2 regions of the Pedobacter sp. P26 genome follow, and region 1 is predicted to be linked to the other one. Evidence: riboswitches for the same ligand, from Rfam matches in the RefSeq annotation. Region 1 holds a riboswitch; the other holds the start of a gene.
What was found. Region 1 has a riboswitch for fluoride ahead of ACQ86H_RS27545 (voltage-gated chloride channel family protein). Riboswitches for the same ligand answer to the same signal wherever they lie in the genome.
Positions count from the first base shown of each region.

Region 2: linked by a shared signal. The riboswitch ahead of ACQ86H_RS23705 (hypothetical protein) and the one ahead of ACQ86H_RS27545 (voltage-gated chloride channel family protein) in region 1 are both predicted to bind fluoride.

Region 1 is NZ_CP192574.1:5,912,286-5,921,517, forward strand. Features, by position in the region: partial or broken gene ACQ86H_RS27520 (Rne/Rng family ribonuclease) at 1-1,235, shown strand, start outside; gene radA (DNA repair protein RadA) at 1,375-2,751, shown strand; gene ACQ86H_RS27530 (DUF4920 domain-containing protein) at 3,072-3,536, shown strand; partial or broken gene ACQ86H_RS27535 (branched-chain amino acid aminotransferase) at 3,756-4,819, opposite strand; gene ACQ86H_RS27540 (tryptophan 2,3-dioxygenase family protein) at 4,967-5,932, opposite strand; fluoride riboswitch at 5,997-6,059, shown strand; gene ACQ86H_RS27545 (voltage-gated chloride channel family protein) at 6,171-7,367, shown strand; gene ACQ86H_RS27550 (HAD-IB family phosphatase) at 8,228-9,232, opposite strand, start outside.
Region 2 is NZ_CP192574.1:5,119,772-5,129,003, forward strand. Features, by position in the region: gene ACQ86H_RS23690 (efflux RND transporter permease subunit) at 1-1,557, opposite strand, end outside; gene ACQ86H_RS23695 (TolC family protein) at 1,571-2,962, opposite strand; gene ACQ86H_RS23700 (four-helix bundle copper-binding protein) at 4,506-4,844, opposite strand; fluoride riboswitch at 5,071-5,139, shown strand; gene ACQ86H_RS23705 (hypothetical protein) at 5,182-5,736, shown strand; gene ACQ86H_RS23710 (EamA family transporter) at 5,741-6,154, shown strand; gene eno (phosphopyruvate hydratase) at 6,213-7,493, shown strand; gene ACQ86H_RS23720 (voltage-gated chloride channel family protein) at 7,512-8,804, shown strand; gene ACQ86H_RS23725 (YidH family protein) at 8,965-9,232, opposite strand, start outside.

The sequences.
Region 1 (9,232 bases):
ATCAATAAGGCAGGCAAAATTTCTGATGTGCTCAGTAAAAACATGCTCCTACCTGTACAAATTGCCAAAGAACCAATTTCTACAAAAGGACCTCGTTTAAGTTCCGACATTTCGATTGCCGGCAGGTATGTGGTACTGGTGCCATTCTCCAATACCATATCTGTATCAAAAAAATTAAAAGTAATACTGAACGTAATCGTTTAAAAAAGATTATCGAAAGTATTAAACCTCAAAATTTTGGGGTCATTATCAGAACCGTTTCTGAAGGCAGAGGGGTTGCCGAAATGCAAAAAGATCTTTTAGATCTAATTGCTAAATGGGAAAATTTCATTAAAAAAATACCTTCTACCGAACCTTCAAAAAGAGTTTGGGGAGAAATGGACAGATCATCAACGTTAATTCGTGATATTCTGAACCCTGATTTTACAAACGTTTACGTAAGTACACCAGAGCTGTACGATGATATCCGTTCTTATGTTCACGATATTTCTCCTGAAATGGAAAAAATCGTTAAACTATACAAACAGAAAGAACCTATCTTCGACCATTTCGGTGTAGAAAAGCAGATTAAAAATGCTTTCGGAAAAACAGTAAACTTACCAGGTGGTGCTTACCTTGTTATTGAGCACACTGAAGCACTGCACGTAATAGACGTGAATAGTGGAAACCGTACTGCCAGTAAAGAAAATCAAGAAGAGAATGCTTTACAGGTAAACAAAGAGGCGGCTAAAGAAATTGCCCGTCAACTGCGCTTGCGCGATATGGGCGGTATTGTGGTAATCGATTTTATCGATATGCATAAACCAACAAACCGTAAAATACTATTCGATTATTTGCGTGAGCTGATGTTATTGGATAGAGCCAAACACACTATTTTGCCTCCAAGCAAATTTGGTTTGGTACAAATTACCAGACAACGTGTTCGTCCGGAAATGAATATTGTTACGGTAGAAAAATGCCCGGCCTGCGATGGGACCGGAGAAATTAAAGCGAGTATCGTTTTAATGGATGATATTGAAAACAACCTTAATTATATTTTAAGAGAGCAGAATGAAAAAGGTATAACACTTTGTGTACATCCTTACATTGAAGCTTATATTACAAAAGGCATTTTCAACCTTCAACGCCGCTGGTTCTTTAAATATGGCCAATGGATTAAAGTTAAGGCACAGTCATCGTATCATTTAACTGAGTTTCACTTTATCTCTGCTAAAGACGAAGAGATTAAATTATAACTTAAAAACATTCAACTGAAAGCCCGGACATAAAAATCCGGGCTTTTTGCTTAGGTGCATTTCAAACCTCGCAGGTTTTAAAAACCTGCGAGGTTTATCAATGAGAAAGGTTAAATTCGTAATCTAAAATTTTAATCAATTGGCAAAATCAAAAACCGCATATTTCTGTCAGAGCTGTGGCTACGAATCGGCAAAATGGCTGGGCAAATGTCCATCCTGTAACCAATGGAATACCTTTGTGGAGGAAATTGTTGAGAAGAGCCCCGCATCAGTCCCAACCTGGAAAAACGATACATCTGGCCGCAAATTAAGTAAACCGAGCAAGGTGGATGAAATCCAATCGTCAACCGAGCGGAGAATATTAACGGGCGACAAAGAACTTGACCGTGTTTTAGGCGGCGGTTTGGTAGAAGGATCTTTAGTATTGATTGGCGGTGAACCAGGTATCGGAAAATCGACCTTAATGTTACAGTTAGCCTTAAATATAAAAGGGAAAAAGTTATTGTATATTTCGGGAGAAGAGAGCGAGCAGCAGATTAAAATGCGGGCAGAGCGAATCCAGGAAAATCCATCTTCAAACTGTTATATTTTAACGGAGACCTCTACACAGAACATTTTTAAACAGATCGAAATTTTAGAACCAGAGATTTTAGTAGTCGATTCTATACAGACGCTCCATTCTGCCCATATCGATTCAACTCCAGGCAGTGTATCACAGGTAAGGGAATGTACAGCCGAATTATTGCGTTTTGCAAAAGAAACCGGCGTACCAGTTTTCCTTATTGGCCATATCACTAAAGATGGCGCCATTGCAGGGCCGAAAATACTCGAACACATGGTTGACACGGTTTTGCAATTTGAAGGCGACAGACATCATGTTTACCGCATTTTACGGTCAATTAAGAATCGCTTTGGAGCTGCTGCAGAACTGGGTATTTACGAAATGCAGGGCAGTGGCTTAAGAGAGGTCTCCAACCCCTCAGAAATCTTGCTTTCACAGCGCGATGAAGAATTAAGCGGAATTGCCATTGCCGCAACCCTGGAAGGCGCAAGACCAATGTTGATTGAAACACAGGCCCTGGTAAGTTCGGCCGCCTATGGAACCCCTCAACGCTCCGCAACTGGTTTTGATACAAAAAGAATGAATATGCTCTTAGCTGTTTTAGAAAAACGATGTGGCTTCAGGTTAAGCACACAAGATGTTTTCTTAAATATTGCCGGCGGAATCAGGGTAGAAGACCCTGCAATTGATCTGGCTGTGTTAATCGCCATTATATCATCGCATCAGGATATTGCCGTGTCTTCCAAAAATTGTTTCGCTGCCGAGGTAGGTTTATCAGGAGAAATAAGAGCGGTAAACAGAATCGAACAGCGTATTGCTGAAGCAGATAAATTGGGTTTCGAAACCATTTATATCTCTAAATACAATTTAAAAGGTATTGCCATAGAAAAATACAACCTTGAGATTAAAGCTGTAAGTAAAATAGAAGAAGTATTCGGTCTTGTTTTTGGATAAATAAGAAATGGGGAAATAAATCAACAACATTCCTCATAAAGAAGATAATATTCCACATTTCTACAATTCCATTTATATTAACAAAACTATTATAAAAAATATAACTTACTGAATATAAGAATATTAATCACAACAAAAACATTAACCTTTGTTTTGGTTTCTGGTTTGCCTAAAATTCAGATGTATATCATAGAATTTGATCTACACAATTATAGGGATGATTTTCCTCGTTAACGGATGTTAACGAGGTTTTTTTGTTTTCAACATTTAGAAAAATTTAAATAACTTTGATTAGGTCATAACCGGATAATTATAAATTTATGAAAAAAATCATTCTAAGCTTAGGTTTTTGCCTATTGATGGCACTTTCATTTGCTCAAACCACATATACTGGTCAAAAATTTGGAGAAGAAGTTAAACCAGGTAATGTAAAACCAGCTGCAAAGATGGAAGCTGCTATGGGCGATAAAAAAACTGTCGATATGAAAATCGAAGGCAAGGTAGTAGATGTATGTAAGAAAAAAGGGTGTTGGATGACATTAGAAATGCCTAATGGTGATCCAATGAGGGTAACTTTTAAAGATTATGCTTTCTTTATGCCAATGGATATTGTTGGCAAAAAAGTAGTTTTGGACGGCTTAGCGAAAAAACAAACCATCTCTGTAGAAACTTTACGCCATTATGCCGAAGACGCTAAAAAATCTCCTGAAGAAGTTGCTAAAATTACCGATCCTAAAAAGGAACTCGCATTCGAAGCCAAAGGGGTGGTGATTTTGGATAAGTAAAAAGTCGGAAGACCGAAGTCTGAGGTCGAAAGCTTTGAGCGTCAATCAAAGTCTGATTTTAAATCTAGATCAATATCAATATTTACATAAAGAAAGCATCGTCATTTCGAGCGAAGTGCAACGAAGCCGAGAAATCTATCAAGATAGATCTCTCCATTCCAATGCGTTTCAGTCGAGATGACGACACTTTTTCGATTAGTGATATTTATAGATTTCAGCTTATAAAACCCAGTTCCAACCAAATTCATCAGGTGCTAAACCGTAACGGATATCGTTTAGTTTTTTAGCGATACCATTAGAAATGTGTCTTGTTGACGGATCAGTCAATTTATAAATCTGACCATTATAGCCCATTTCGCCTACATGCGTTACTGTAGCAGCAGTTCCTGCGGCAAAAGCTTCGGTTAAGCTTCCGTTTTCGATTCCTTCAATTACTTCTTTAACAGAAACCCTACGTTCTTCAACCTCTACTCCTGCATCTTTAGCCAGTTTAATAATGGTATCACGCGTTACACCATCCAAAACAGTACTACGCACTGATGGCGTAACCAGTTTACCATTAATTACAAAAGTAAGTTGGCTGTTCCGGCTTCTTCAATAAACTCATGGGTTACTGAATCTGTCCAGATCAATTGATCGTAACCTTCTTTTTTAGCTTGCTCGAAAGGGTATAATGAACGGGCGTAATTTCCGGCAGTTTTGGCAAAGCCAACACCACCTTCGTCTGCACGTGTAAATTCAGTTTCAATTTTAACCTTTAATGCACTGCTATAATATGGGCCGGTTGGCGTGGTTAATAAAGCAAATTTATAAGTATCAGACGCTTTTACCCCTAAATAAGGATCCATTGCAAACATTACCGGACGGATATATAATGCATAATCTTCCTGATTGGGTACCCACTTCTCATCAACATTAATCAACGCAGCCAAACCCTGCATAAAAATTTCTTCAGGAATACCTGGCATAGACATTCTCGCGGCCGATTTATTAAAACGTTCGAAGTTTTTATCAGCACGGAATACACTGATTTTTCCGTCTGGTTGGCGATAAGCCTTTAATCCTTCGAAAATTGCCTGTCCATAGTGAAGCGCAGAAATTGCCGGGCTCATCGGAATCGGGCCATAAGGAAGAATCTGCAAATTTTTCCATTCGCCATCTTCGTAATCGGCAGTAAACATGTGATCGGTAAAAACTTTACCGAACGGTAATTGCGAAAAATCAGTAACAGTTAAACGTGTTTCTTCTGTTTTAGTGATTTTTATATCTAATGTCTCGGTCATACTTTTTTAATTTTGAATGACTGATTTTTGAATGAGTGAATGGATTTGCATCACGCAATTCAATCATTCTGTCATTCTCTAATTCAATCATTAATTATTTCGTGCAAATTAAGAAAAAACAGGCTTTTTTAATAGCTTTTTGCAATATTAATCTTTGTTTTTGAGTGTTTTGAGTACACTAAGCACCCATCCCTTACCCCATTCTTCCATTTGCTCACCCGTCCATAGAAATGGATAAAAGATCCTTTTTTGAAAGCGCGGAGGCAGGTACTTTTGCCAGTTGGTTCCACCTGTTGCCGCAATATCAACAGGATCTTTCTCCAAATAACGTACGGCCGATTTGTAATGCGATAAGGGCCATTCTACATTTACGTACAAATCCAGCTTACGCAATTCTTCTCCAAGGGCAGAAACATCGGCTCCATTGGCTTGTAATTGGTGGTATAAAGCGGAGAAATTGGTTAGAGTACGATCTTTTGCCAGTTGTAGAAACTGAGCTGCATACTTTTTAATAAATTGCTTTAAGGTTAACGTTTGCTTACCCGAAGCCAGTTCGGTTGCACCGAATTTCCAGTAAATATTTTCGAATTGTTCTTCTATTGTTGCAGTGCTTAGTTCTTCACGTTTTGATTTGTCTACCAATCGGATAAAATCCGTAGCACAGATCTCAATCATCCGGTACTGACCTGACTGGAATCCACTGGCAGGCAATAATGACATGCGGAATTTCAGGAACTGTTCTTTCTCCATACCATCAACCATCACTTCAAAAGAAGTGGTTAAGGCGTTGAAATAAGCATTGATCCGTTTTACCCGTGCCGTAAAAAAATCGACAGTTAAATTTTCATGCTCCGCAATCTGTCTGCATTCATGTAGTACAAGCTTAAAATAAAGTTCGGTAATCTGATGGTACATGATAAAAATCTCCTCATCAGGTATTGGCGTTTTAGGGCTCTGCAAGCTCAGCAAAGTATCCAAATGGATGTAATCCCAATAGGTTAAGAAATTGGCATACAGAAGTCCATCGAGGTATGATGCCATATCTTGCCCCATTGCTGTATACTTTTCCTGTAGTTGGTGTAGTTTGTCTTTTATTTCTGGTGTAAAATCCATGGTTTAAAGTTAGCTGCACAAAGGTGATAAAGATTTTGCAACAAATGTCTAAATTTTATACATTTGGAACAATGGCGATGGGGTACCGCCAAAACCGCCCAAACAGGCTGATGACTCCTACGATTTTTATTTAAAATTGAATACAAATGCCTGTTAAAAAACTAACAGAAGGATTTCTTCTGTCTATCAAACACTTTATTAAATTCGACTTCGGATTACTCTTAATGAGCACTTTAAAGTGGCTACTGATCTCTGCAATATTGGGGGGATTATTGGCTCCGCCTCTGCGCTGTTTTTAGAAACTTTAAATTGGGCAACTAATTATCGTGAGCAACACGTCTGGATTATCGCTTTTTTACCAACTGCTGGTATAATCATTGGTTTGGCTTACCATTATTGGGGTGCAAAGGTTGTTAAAGGAAACAATCTTTTGATTGAGGAATTACAATCGCCCAAGAATGTAATTCCGCTGATTATGGCACCGCTCATTTTTGCCGGCACGATTATAACCCATTTATTTGGCGGATCGGCTGGAAGAGAGGGCACAGCGGTGCAAATTGGAGGGGCCTTTGCCGACCAGTTTACGAAACTGTTTAAACTTAAAGCCAGAGATCGGAAAGTGATCCTCATCTGCGGAATCAGCGCCGGTTTTGCTTCTGTTTTTGGAACACCATTGGCGGGCGCCGTATTCGGATTGGAGGTTTTTGTGATTGGAAGTTTAACTTACAGTTCAATTCTTCCTTCATTTATAACGGCAATTATTGCCAATTACGCCTGCAATGTCTGGGGAGTTAGTCATACCCATTATTCTATAGCCACTGTACCAGAAGTGGATTCGATAAACCTATTGTTATCTTTAGGTGCAGGAATATTGTTTGGTCTTACGGCGCGGAGCTTTTCTGCATTAACCCATGTGCTATCCAGCCTTTTTGCCAAAATTAAATATCCACCATTACGCCCATTTATTGGCGGAATAATTTTAGTGGTCATTATTTACCTGATCGGAAATACACGATACATAGGACTGGGTATTCCGGTTATTTCAGAATCTTTTATAAAACAGGAAACTTATTACACTTTCGTCATAAAATTATTTTTAACCACACTTACCCTTAGCGCAGGTTTTAAAGGCGGCGAAGTAACTCCACTATTTTTTATCGGGGCTACACTCGGTAGTTTTTTAAGTTTGTTTATTCCCTTGCCTTTTGGCTTATTGGCGGGAATGGGCTTTGTAGCAGTATTTGCAGGGGCAGCGAACACACCATTGGCCTGTATTTTTATGGGCATAGAACTGTTTGGTACAGCATCGGGCATTTATATTGCATTAGCCTGCGTTACCGCTTACCTATTTTCGGGTCATACCGGGATTTACAGATCGCAAACCGTTGGTGCTCCAAAACATTTATTGTTGAAGAGGTACCAGTTTTTGAGGTAGCTTTGACAACCTTCTCAACAAGAGGCCTGTAAGGTTGTCAAAGTTCATCGAATAATATAGCTTCCTGATGTCTGAATGAAAATTTTAGGTATTCTGTTATTCCACCAAATTGGCTTTGAAAACCTTCTAGTGCTCTACAAAGTAAGGTTGTCAAAGCTCATCGAATAATATAGCCCCATGAATATCAGAATGAAATTTTAAATACTCTGCTTTCCCGCCAAACCAGTCCAATACTTCTTGCTTTTTTAGTTTGATATCAGTTTCCAATAAAATACGCTTATAAGAACTCCATTTCCAATCTCTGAAATCAGATATAAGGTTATGCTTTTGAGGATTTGCATGAATATAATAAATGAGTCTACTTAAATAAAAATCATCATTTATATCAGCGCGTTTAAATGGTGTCTGAAATAATGTTCCTATTCTTTTATGCTGAATATTAAATGCTAACGCATAGGATTAAAAAATATTCTAAATTGTTTGCTTACAATATCATGTAATGAAAAATCACCGTTCGGGTCTATAGAAGCTAAACTTTCTTTAACCCGGATTAGCAGATGAAAATGATTCCCTAATAAACAAAAAGCATAAACATCTAAAACCTTTGAAAGGTATGATCAAATTTCTTTAGAAAAAATCTATAATTGGCATCAGATTTAAAAAGTGGTTGCCTATCTATAGATCGGTTATAAATGTGATAGAATTTTCCTTCTTCAAATTTAGTATAGTAATGTTCGGTTTTTGCCATAAGAATATTGCATAACCAATATACCGAAAAAACATACATCTTTATAGAAATAGCTTTGACAACCTACTGGCAAATAGCCTATAAGGTTGTCAAAGCCTTCGATATACGACTATTAATACAGCACCCTAAATTTTATCGTTTGTTCGATCTTTTTAAGCGATTTAAATAGTTGTTTATCGTACTGTGCATTGATATCGGTAATGGCATAACCAATCTCAGGATTGGTCATTAAAAACTGGCTCACAATATTAATATCGTGTTTGGCGAAAACAGTATTGATTTTTGCCATAATACCCGGAACGTTTTTGTGAATATGGATTAAACGGTGCGATTTCTCAATTTTTGGCAATTGCAAATTTGGAAAATTACTGCTCAAATATGTTGCTCCGGTATTCATAAAATCGGCTACCCTTTTCGGGATAAAATTGATGTTGCGCGGATTGTTTTTCGGGTCATCAAAAACAACAATACCTTGTGTTGTACACAAACCCAGGTCTATTTTATTTTTAGCATTACCTAAATATCCAATAGTTTTCAGCTTAGCAGCGTTTTTTAACTGTTCATTGCTTATTTTTTCGCCATCAGCTAAAAGGATAATTCCCACATCTTTTACGTATTTATCTTCAAAAGAGGTTTTGTGCCTAATTGATAAACCATCATTTTTAAGGATAGAAATGGTTACCGGGTTAACCTCACCAATTACCAGGCAAAGGATTCTATTTTTAGGGTAGGAAATTGCACGCGGCAGATCATTTACGTACAAAAACTCGTCGAAACTTGGTGTTACATGGTCTGCTTTGGAAACAATGCTTTCGCGGGCAATATTCTCCGTAAATGCAAAAAACTTATTGATGATACCGCTTTCGCGTAACTGGAAATCAGAATAACCATCACCTATACCAAATAACTCGCCTTCGAGTTTTAAATGCTGAAGTAATTTTACTTTACCACCCTCTTCACTTAAAGGATTAGCATGATCGTAGTCAATAATTTTGCCATCTCTGGTGGTTACAAAGGTATTGGCATAAATATTTTCCTTTTTGATGTGGTATTGGCTTACTACAGGGGTAATAAATTCCTTAAAGCCGCCAGAGACTATCAATACCTCATCGGCATG
Region 2 (9,232 bases), 790 kb from region 1:
ATGCTTTTCTACCTGCTCTCCTTGCCTCTCGTCCAGGGCCTCTCCTGCATGAGCATGGATCTTACCATGGTCATAGTGCTGGTAACGTTCTTCGTTTATCATCCAGTTGGATAGAATGGGAACTAAGGTCTGGCCCACGATGAAAGAGACAACCATGGTGAAGCCAATCGAAAGGGATAGTGGCAAAAACATCGCCTTTGGTATACCGTTCATCATAAAAGATGGTGCAAATACGGCCAGAATACACAGCAGGATGAGCAGCAGCGGGAATGCGATTTCTTCACAGGCATCGTAAATGGCTTCGCGTTTGGGCTTGCCCATTTCCAGGTGCTGATGGATATTTTCGATCGTCACCGTTGCCTGATCGACCAGGATCCCTATTGCAAGTGCCAGACCGCTCAAGGTCATGATATTTATGGTCTGACCGAACATGCCTAGTAAAAGCACCCCAATTAAAATCGATACCGGAATGGTGATCACCACGATAAGACTGCTTCGCAGATCACGCAGGAATAGCAACACCATTAGGCCCGTTAATAGTGCACCAAGACCACCTTCAGTGATCAGGCTTTTTACCGAGTTGATAACGGCAACAGACTGGTCAAATTCATAAGAGATGTGGACATCGTCCGGCAAGAGGCTCTGCATTTCGGGGATTTTGGCCTTTAAGGACTTTACCACTGACCAAGTCGAGGCGTCTGCTGTTTTGACCACAGGAATATACACAGACCGTTTCCCGTTGATCAATGCATAATCCACGGTAACATCCGCTGCATCGGCAACCCTTGCCACATCCCTTACCAATATTGAAACGCCGTTTTTTGTAGCTATTGGAATGTTGTTGAATTCATCGACCGTTTTAACCAGGGAGTTCATAGAGGTCACCATCATGGTATTGTCCAACCTTAGATTTCCCGAAGGAGACATGACATTGAACTTGGATAAAGCCCCTACCACCTCGTCCGGAGTCAGATTATAACTCCTTAATTTGCTCGGATCTACACTAATGGTAATCGAGCGGGAATTGGCACCGAATGGCGGTGGCGCTGAAAGCCCTGCGACAGAGGAAAACATGGGCCTGATACGCGTTGCCGCCATATCATAGATTTCTTTCAGACTGCGGGATTTGGCCGAGAGTACAAGCTGGCCTACTGGCAGTGAAGAGGCATCAAAGCGGACCACCTGCGGAGGCAAAGCGCCTGGAGGGAAGAACTTCATGGCCCGGTTAACCTGCAAGGCAACTTGGGCAGAAGCCTCTGCCATATTGGTGCTTTCATAAAAACTCAGCTTTAGCATCGTCAAACCCTGAATGTTTTTGGCGGTAATATTCTTAACGCCATTAACATAAAGAAACTGATCCTGTAGACGAGTGGAGAAGAAGCCCTCCATCTGTTGTGGAGACATACCTCCGTAGGATTCAATAACATATATTGTCGGCGAATTAAGCTGGGGGAAAATATCTATTGGGATCTTCAGCGCACTGAGAACTGCAAAGAGCAGTAAACTCGCGGTGATCACCACTGTTGTAATCGGCTTTTTCAGGGCCGAGGTAACCATTGACATATCTTTATTATTTTAATGTGTTTAACAGTGAATCTACTTGGTTGGTGGCGATAGCCTTTTGAAAAAGCGCCCGGATGTACAGATATTTTGCGTTGACAAAATCGGTTTCTGCACGGTAAAGGATGGTCAGGGCTGCATTGAGCTCAATGATGTCGGTCAGCCCGTTCTTATAAAGCGAGAGCTTCTGGCGATACCCTGCGGCCGCTGCCTTTAGCTGGTTTGGTATTTCATCGAGTCTTTTATGCGCGGTACTGATCTCAAGTCCTGCTTGAAGGGCGGCATTTGATAACATTAACCTTTCCTGCTGTAGTTCCTTTAAGTAAAAATTGCTACTGGCCTTTTGGGTCCTAAGCTTCAACTGACGCCTGCGCAGATCAAATAAGTTATAACTGATCCCTACGCCCACGAGGTAATTTTCCCGTTGCCATTCCAAGCCATTCGAGAGACTGTTGAAATTATCATTGGCATCAATGCTTGATCCCCTTGACCAGGCAGCAGCTTGCAGGCTTACCTTTGGATTATAGGCTTTTTTGACCAGGTTTTCCTTCTCAACGCTGCTTAGATAATTGCTTTTGTAGAAATCAAGCAGCGGATGGCTTGAACTGTCGGTCAACTTTACCGATAGGTTTACCTCAAGCGATTTTAGCCGATCCAGGATCGTACTGTCAGCGACAATACTTTCCGGATTTAGCCCGCTGATTGCTGCAATGTCGAGCTGAACCTGTCTGTAGGTATTGTCCATTTCAATATAGTTCAATCTTGATTTGGAGAGTTCGGCCCCTGCGATACTGGTATCCACACCCGGACGCACACCGCTTCTGGCAAGGGATAAAATCGAACGGTTGATCTGCTCATTGCGACTGATATTGCTTGCTTGAATGGATAGCATGTCCTGAAGCTTTAGTAGACTCAGGTAATCATCAATAGCGATGGCCCTTGTCTGGTATCGGCGCTGGGCAAACTTGGATCGTTCAACGACAAGTTCTGATTTGGCGACTGCATTCTGAGCTTTATAGGCACCAAAATTATAGACCTCCCAATCAAGGGAGACAATACCAAGATTAGTAAGTGTAGCCTTGGTAGTGCTTTCAGTCCTAACACCTCTGGAATTGGAGGGAACTATACCAAAGGCCATATAAGGTCCTGCCACGTTATTGTTTGAGCCCAGATCTGCCTGATAATTAAGCTTCAGATTTGGAAGGGCATTCGCCGCGGTCTCTCTTAACTGGGCGGCACGTATATCAACTGTTGCTGAATCAGCGGCCAGTGAAGGTGAAAAAGCGGTCACGTGATCGATCAGATCAACGATCCCGATGGGCTTTGGGGAGGTTTGGGCATGGCTTTCCAGCCCCATATATAAAAGTGGGAACAAACAGAAAATCTGTTTAATACGGATCATGTCTTTAAATTAAAATTTAAGGAAAAAGATTTGACGGACGTCTTGGACAGGAAACACGGTGATTAACCGGCCGTCGTCACTTCATCATTTGAAGGACCTGTCAATAAAAGAAAATTGAGATAAATCTCAGATCCGAAAGACCTGGTTGGAAATATAAATTGGGACTGATCCGGCAATCCTGTATCTGATCTCAAGAAAATACCTGTTTAGGTTAGAGGCTAAAAGCGAAAGCCCCAAAAATAAGATGACGCCGATAAGAAAAGCTTCCAAAACAGGAAGCACGGTTTTCTTGCGTTCATCAAGGATACACTTAAATTGTCTGGTAATTTTTGAATCCTTTCCAAGCGGAGAAAAGCTACCTTTGTACTGCGCAGCTGATTTTATTCCCCGGGCGGACTCTAAAAGGGAGAGGTTGGATAAAAAAAAGATATTGCCCAAAGAGATAATCAGGTACAGCAAGACGACTCCAATTATAGAGCAATTTGGTACCTGCTTAACTTTCAAACCCTTCAAATTTAACAACCTAAATATATAGGCGCTAAAATCTGCATTAATCTAAAAAGATGAGAGGATAAACCGCAACAAAACCGTTACAAAATATCAACAAATATTAGGTTACGATATTTCTCACCCTACTTTCGATTGTCATCGAATAATTTCTTTTTCCTATACTGTCCCTCCATCTTGTTGTTCAAAACTTTATCAAAATTAACCACAGCTTCACAATGCTCAAAAAGGGTCGAACTTCCGCGGGTTGACCCTACTAAGTGGCAATATGAGGCATCTAAAAAGTATGCCTCTTATTTTTTAAACATTAAGAACTTGAAAATAAGTCACTTACAATAGATTAAATTGAATTTTTCGGTTCGAACTTTTTAGAATTTTCCCTAAAATTAAGATATACCGCAACTATTTATAAAACACCAATTGTCTAGACATCAGTGTTGAACTCCATAAACTGCTATCTAATTAGCCAAATAAGCATGTGGATTAGTTTCAATTGCGAACATCGATCAGCTTGAATATTATTCAATTATAGGATAAACGGGGGAAATCCGTTTGGTCTAAATTTTTTTACAATTATGCGCAAATGCCATGTAGCTTGCATTTAATTTAGAAGGTACATACCCTCGGTTTAACAACGTGATTGATTTAACACCGCCATTGAAATGAAATTTGTATTTTTTGTTTTTTGAAATAATTTGATGAAGCGGGAATTGAAAGTTCATGCATTATTTAATGCATTCCTCAACTCGCATCTAGCCTTCATTTTCATAGAATTCGAATTATCAAGTACTCATCATCAAAAACTGAAATTCTTATTTGAATAATGGAATGAGTTTATGAGAATCATATCCTAAAAAACCCATTTTTTTAAGGCTAGAGAAAGGACATACCAAGAACAACCTCAAACCTTGGTAAATATCAAATAATGAGGGAATAATGAAAATAAAATGAATGGAATAAATTTGCCTATTTATAAAAATGAAAGGGCAACTAGAATGCTGCCCTTAATCAATTAATGCTCACGGTGATTGGCATCTTAAGCAGCTACTCCTGTCATTCTTCTGCATTCTTCCGCACAAGCCTTACAAGCATCTGCACATTCCTGACAATGCTGGGTATGATGATTACTACACTCATCTCCGCATTGCTGGCAAATATCTGCGCAAATACGGCAAATGTCTTGAGCAAAAGAGCTACCCATACTCATCAATTGAGCGGCAGAGTAGCAGATGGCTGCACATTGCATATCAAGCTCAATACACCGCGCCATCATTTTCACGTCTTCTTCCTGAGTGCATGAACTTGCACAATGATTGCAAATTGAAGCACACTTTAAGCATGCATCAATACAGTTTTTCCATTCATGGTATCCCATAACTTTAATTTTTTAGGGTTATAAAAAAATTCCTATATAGATAACATGGTTATTTCCAGGCGGTTTCATTTTGTTTAAGAAAAGCTTTAATCCCGTGATATGATGCTTGTTTAAACGGTAGAAGAATAAGAAACTGGTTCTCGTATTCAAATAAGGAGGAATAGTGATAAATTAAATTCTCAACACCTACTTTAAGATTTTGCACATCATTTTATTAGTATTATATTTGCAATACGGAAATGGTGTCCTTCCGATTCAACCGCTTTTTTCAAAAGCTGATGGCGCCTACAATAGAAATTCCAGCAGGTAATAAAATCTGCCGGTCAAAGTATTGTAGGTGAAAAAATTAAAAATAAATTCTCAACTCTTATTGCTGGCAGCTATCTTAATTGCGCTTGTCTTACTTTGTCTGTCTGCCAAAGTGAGATCAGTGTTAGCAATGGTCCTGCCGGTTGAAACTGAATGGTTCTTGTGGATAAATCAGCACCATAATGCATTCTGGGATACGATCATGTACTGGGCCAGTGATAAGCGTTTTTGGCTTCCTTTTTATGCCTTCATTATTTATTGCCTCTTCCAGAATTTCTGCAAAAAAATTTGGCAGGTTCTTATTACCATTGCGCTACTAGTTGCTAGTGCAGATCAGATTGCTTCAGGACTGATTAAAAACACCGTTAAGCGTCTACGCCCTTCCCATGAACCGAATCTAACTACGATCATTCATTTAAGTAAAGCAGGTGCGGGTGGGATGTATGGATGGCCATCCGCTCTTTCATCACCTATCTTCAAAAGCATTCTTTCCGCTGGTTCGGCATTTACCGGATCATTGCCGGAGCAACGGTTCTTGTACTCATTTACTTTGGAATTATTCAATAACGGAAAATTAACATAAAACTATGTGGTGGATCTACGCGCTATTATCAGCTTTCTTTGCTTCCCTTACGGCCATCTTTGCAAAAGTCGGCGTAACCAATGTCAATTCTGATTTGGCTACTGCCATACGAACGGTGGTAATACTGATTGTAGCCTGGGGGATCGTAATGGCCAGAGGCGAACTTAAAGGAATTACGGAACTGTCAAAGCATAACCTGCTATTTCTTTTTTTATCTGGCCTTGCCACCGGCTTGTCCTGGATATTCTACTACAAGGCTTTGCAGATCGGGAAAGTGTCCCAGGTCGCCCCTGTTGATAAGTTGAGTGTTGCCCTAACTATTATACTTGCAATGGTGTTCCTGAAAGAAGCTCTTACCCTGAAAGTATTCTTTGGTGCCCTGCTGATCATTGGGGGAACACTGGTTTTGATCTTTTGAGAAACTCAATTATTTGTAAGCAACCGAAATACTAAAAATCAATATAAAACAAAAAACTATGAAATTAACTAAAATTCATGCCCGTGAAATTTTGGATTCCAGGGGCAATCCGACAGTAGAAGTAGAAGTCACTCTTAACGGAACAACAGCAAGGGGTATTTCTCCATCCGGGGCAAGTACGGGTGAAAAAGAAGCCGTAGAGCTTAGAGATGGTGATCCAGAGCGCTATAAAGGTAAAGGCGTGGAAAAAGCAGTAAAAGGGATTAACGTCGAAGTCGGCAAATCAGTCACCGGCTTATCCTTTGAGGGTCAGCAGGCCTTCGATGATCATATAATTGGTCTGGATGGAACCGAGAATAAATCAAGGCTCGGCGCAAATGCGATGCTTGCGGCCTCAATCGCCTTCGCCCGGGCTTCGGCCGTTGCAAAAGGGATTCCCTTGTATAGGCAGCTAGTGGAAAGGGAAGGTTACGTAATGCCCGTACCGTGCATGAATGTCATTAATGGGGGAAGGCATTCTGATAACAACATCGATTTTCAGGAATTTATGATTGCCCCTCATAACGCCCCCTCGTTTAAGGAAAGTATCCGTATGGGCGAAGCTGTTTTTCATTCCCTGAGAAGTCTGCTAAAAGCGAAAGGCTATTATACCGGAGTTGGTGACGAAGGTGGGTTTGCGCCAAATCTGAGTTCTAATGAGGAAGCCGTCCAAATCATCATGAAAGCGATACATATTGCCGGTTTTGCTCCAGGCAAGGATATTTCCCTTTGTCTTGACCCAGCGACCAGCGAAATGTGGAATAATGGAAAATATGAATTTTATAAAAGTTCTAAAGAACGGATCACAACAGATGAAATGATTGGCTTTTGGGAAGGATGGTTAAAAGAGTACCCAATTATCCTGTTGGAAGACGGGTTGGGCGAAAACGATTGGGAGGGATGGAAAAAGCTGACCAGCCTTTTGGGAGACAAAGTGGAATTGGTTGGAGATGATATATTCTGCACCAACCCGAGTATTATCCAGCAGGGAATCGACCAGGGCATTGCAAACAGCGTACTGATTAAATTGAACCAGATCGGTACAGTTTCCGAAACGCTAAAGGCCGTAGAACTAGCCCAAAAAAACGGTTACAATTGCTTTATTTCTCACCGCAGTGGTGAAACTGAAGACACGACAATTGCGGATCTGGTTGTCGCTACCGGTGCGGGGCACATCAAAACAGGAAGTGGCTGCCGCTCTGAAAGGGTATCTAAATTTAACCAGTTGCTTCGGATAGAAGAAGAACTTGGTGATAGGGCATCATTTGCAGGAATCAATACTTTTTATAAAAAATTATAAATCAGCCGCTAACCTACAATGAAACATAATAAATTTTTATTTGAACACCTTTCGGTTTTTAAATATGCGGTTCGATGGACGCTGCTTATACTTCCTGTTGCCATTGCAATAGGAAGTATGGTTGCCTTGTTCCTTTGGCTGCTAGGCTGGGCCATTCACTTTCGCTTTCAGCATACCTGTCTCATTTTTCTGCTACCTTTAGCAGGTATTGTGATCCACCTGATTTATCAGTCAGTTGGTAGGTCCTCAGAAAAAGGAAATAACCTGATCATGGATGAAATCCATAGGCCGGGTGGTGGAGTGCCCAGGCAGATGGCGCCAGTAATCTTAATAACTACAGTGATTACCCATTTGTTTGGCGGATCGGCTGGAAGAGAGGGAACCGCGGTACAAATCGGAGGAAGCATCGCAGGAATGTTTAGCCGCTGGTTTAAGCTAAATGAGGTAGACACCAAGATGCTCCTTACCGCGGGAATTGCAGCCGGGTTTGGGGCGGTGTTCGGAACACCGCTCACCGGTGCCATATTTGCAATGGAAGTTCTGGCCATTGGAAGAATAGAGTACAAGGCTTTACTTCCCGCATTAATTGCCAGCGTGCTTGGTGATCTTACTGTCTCTGCCTGGGGCATCCATCATACCGCTTATCACATCGATCTCATAGAGAAAAGTGCCTACTTTCTATCTGAATACCTGCCGGTAAACCTACTCCTGCTTAGTAAGGTTATTCTAGCATCCACATTGTTTGGTCTGGCCAGCTACCTGTTTGCTGTAATGGTGCATGAGATCAAGGCCTTTTTTTCTAAAGTATGTAAGATCCAGTGGCTTATTCCTGTTATCGGTGGTCTGATTATTATAGGCTTGACTTACGCCATCGGGAAACCGGATTACTTAAGTTTGGGCGTGGATAGCGAATACCAAGGAGCCGTTACAATTCCCTCTGCTTTTCAGCCTGGTGGAGCAGATACTTGGAGCTGGTTATGGAAGACCATTTACACAACTTTAACATTAGGAACTGGATTTAAAGGTGGTGAGGTAACGCCTTTGTTTTATATTGGCGCAACATTAGGCAATGCACTTTCGACCTTATTAAATGCTCCAGTTAGTTTGTTTGCTGCCCTTGGATTTATTGCTGTTTTTGCTGGTGCAACGAATACACCCCTTGCCTGTACGATTATGGGTATAGAACTTTTTGGTAGTGAATACACCATGTTTTTTGCGGTAGCCTGTTTTACAGCCTATTTTTTCAGTGGCCATTCAGGTATATATTCTTCACAGCGTATTGCGGTACCCAAAATATTTACGGGAACATAAAATATTGACTTATCCTGTTCCTGTGGATTATCATAAAGAGGTGAAATTTTTATAAGATCCTTGACCAATGCAATCAGCAATTTATATCAAAAAACAACGCTATATCGACCGCTTTCCTTCCTCTCTTTTCTAAAGCATCAAGTACAGATGATTTAACTGCCTATGTTGTTTTAATAAGGTAGAGCAGTAAAAGTATACTGGCTATGAAAACTAAAGCGGTTAAAACTTTAACAAAAAGTGTTGAATGGTAATACACCCCCTGATTCAGTTGTTCTTTCGTTGAATTATATCTTAAGTAAGAACAAATGATAGTAATTGCTCCCAGGGCAACTAGAAAAATCCCGATAATGCGGGAATCTCCGGTTTGGTGCAGGGGCACTTTACTCCCCAGTGCGGCACTGATCTGCTTGATAAATAGCGAGAATTTC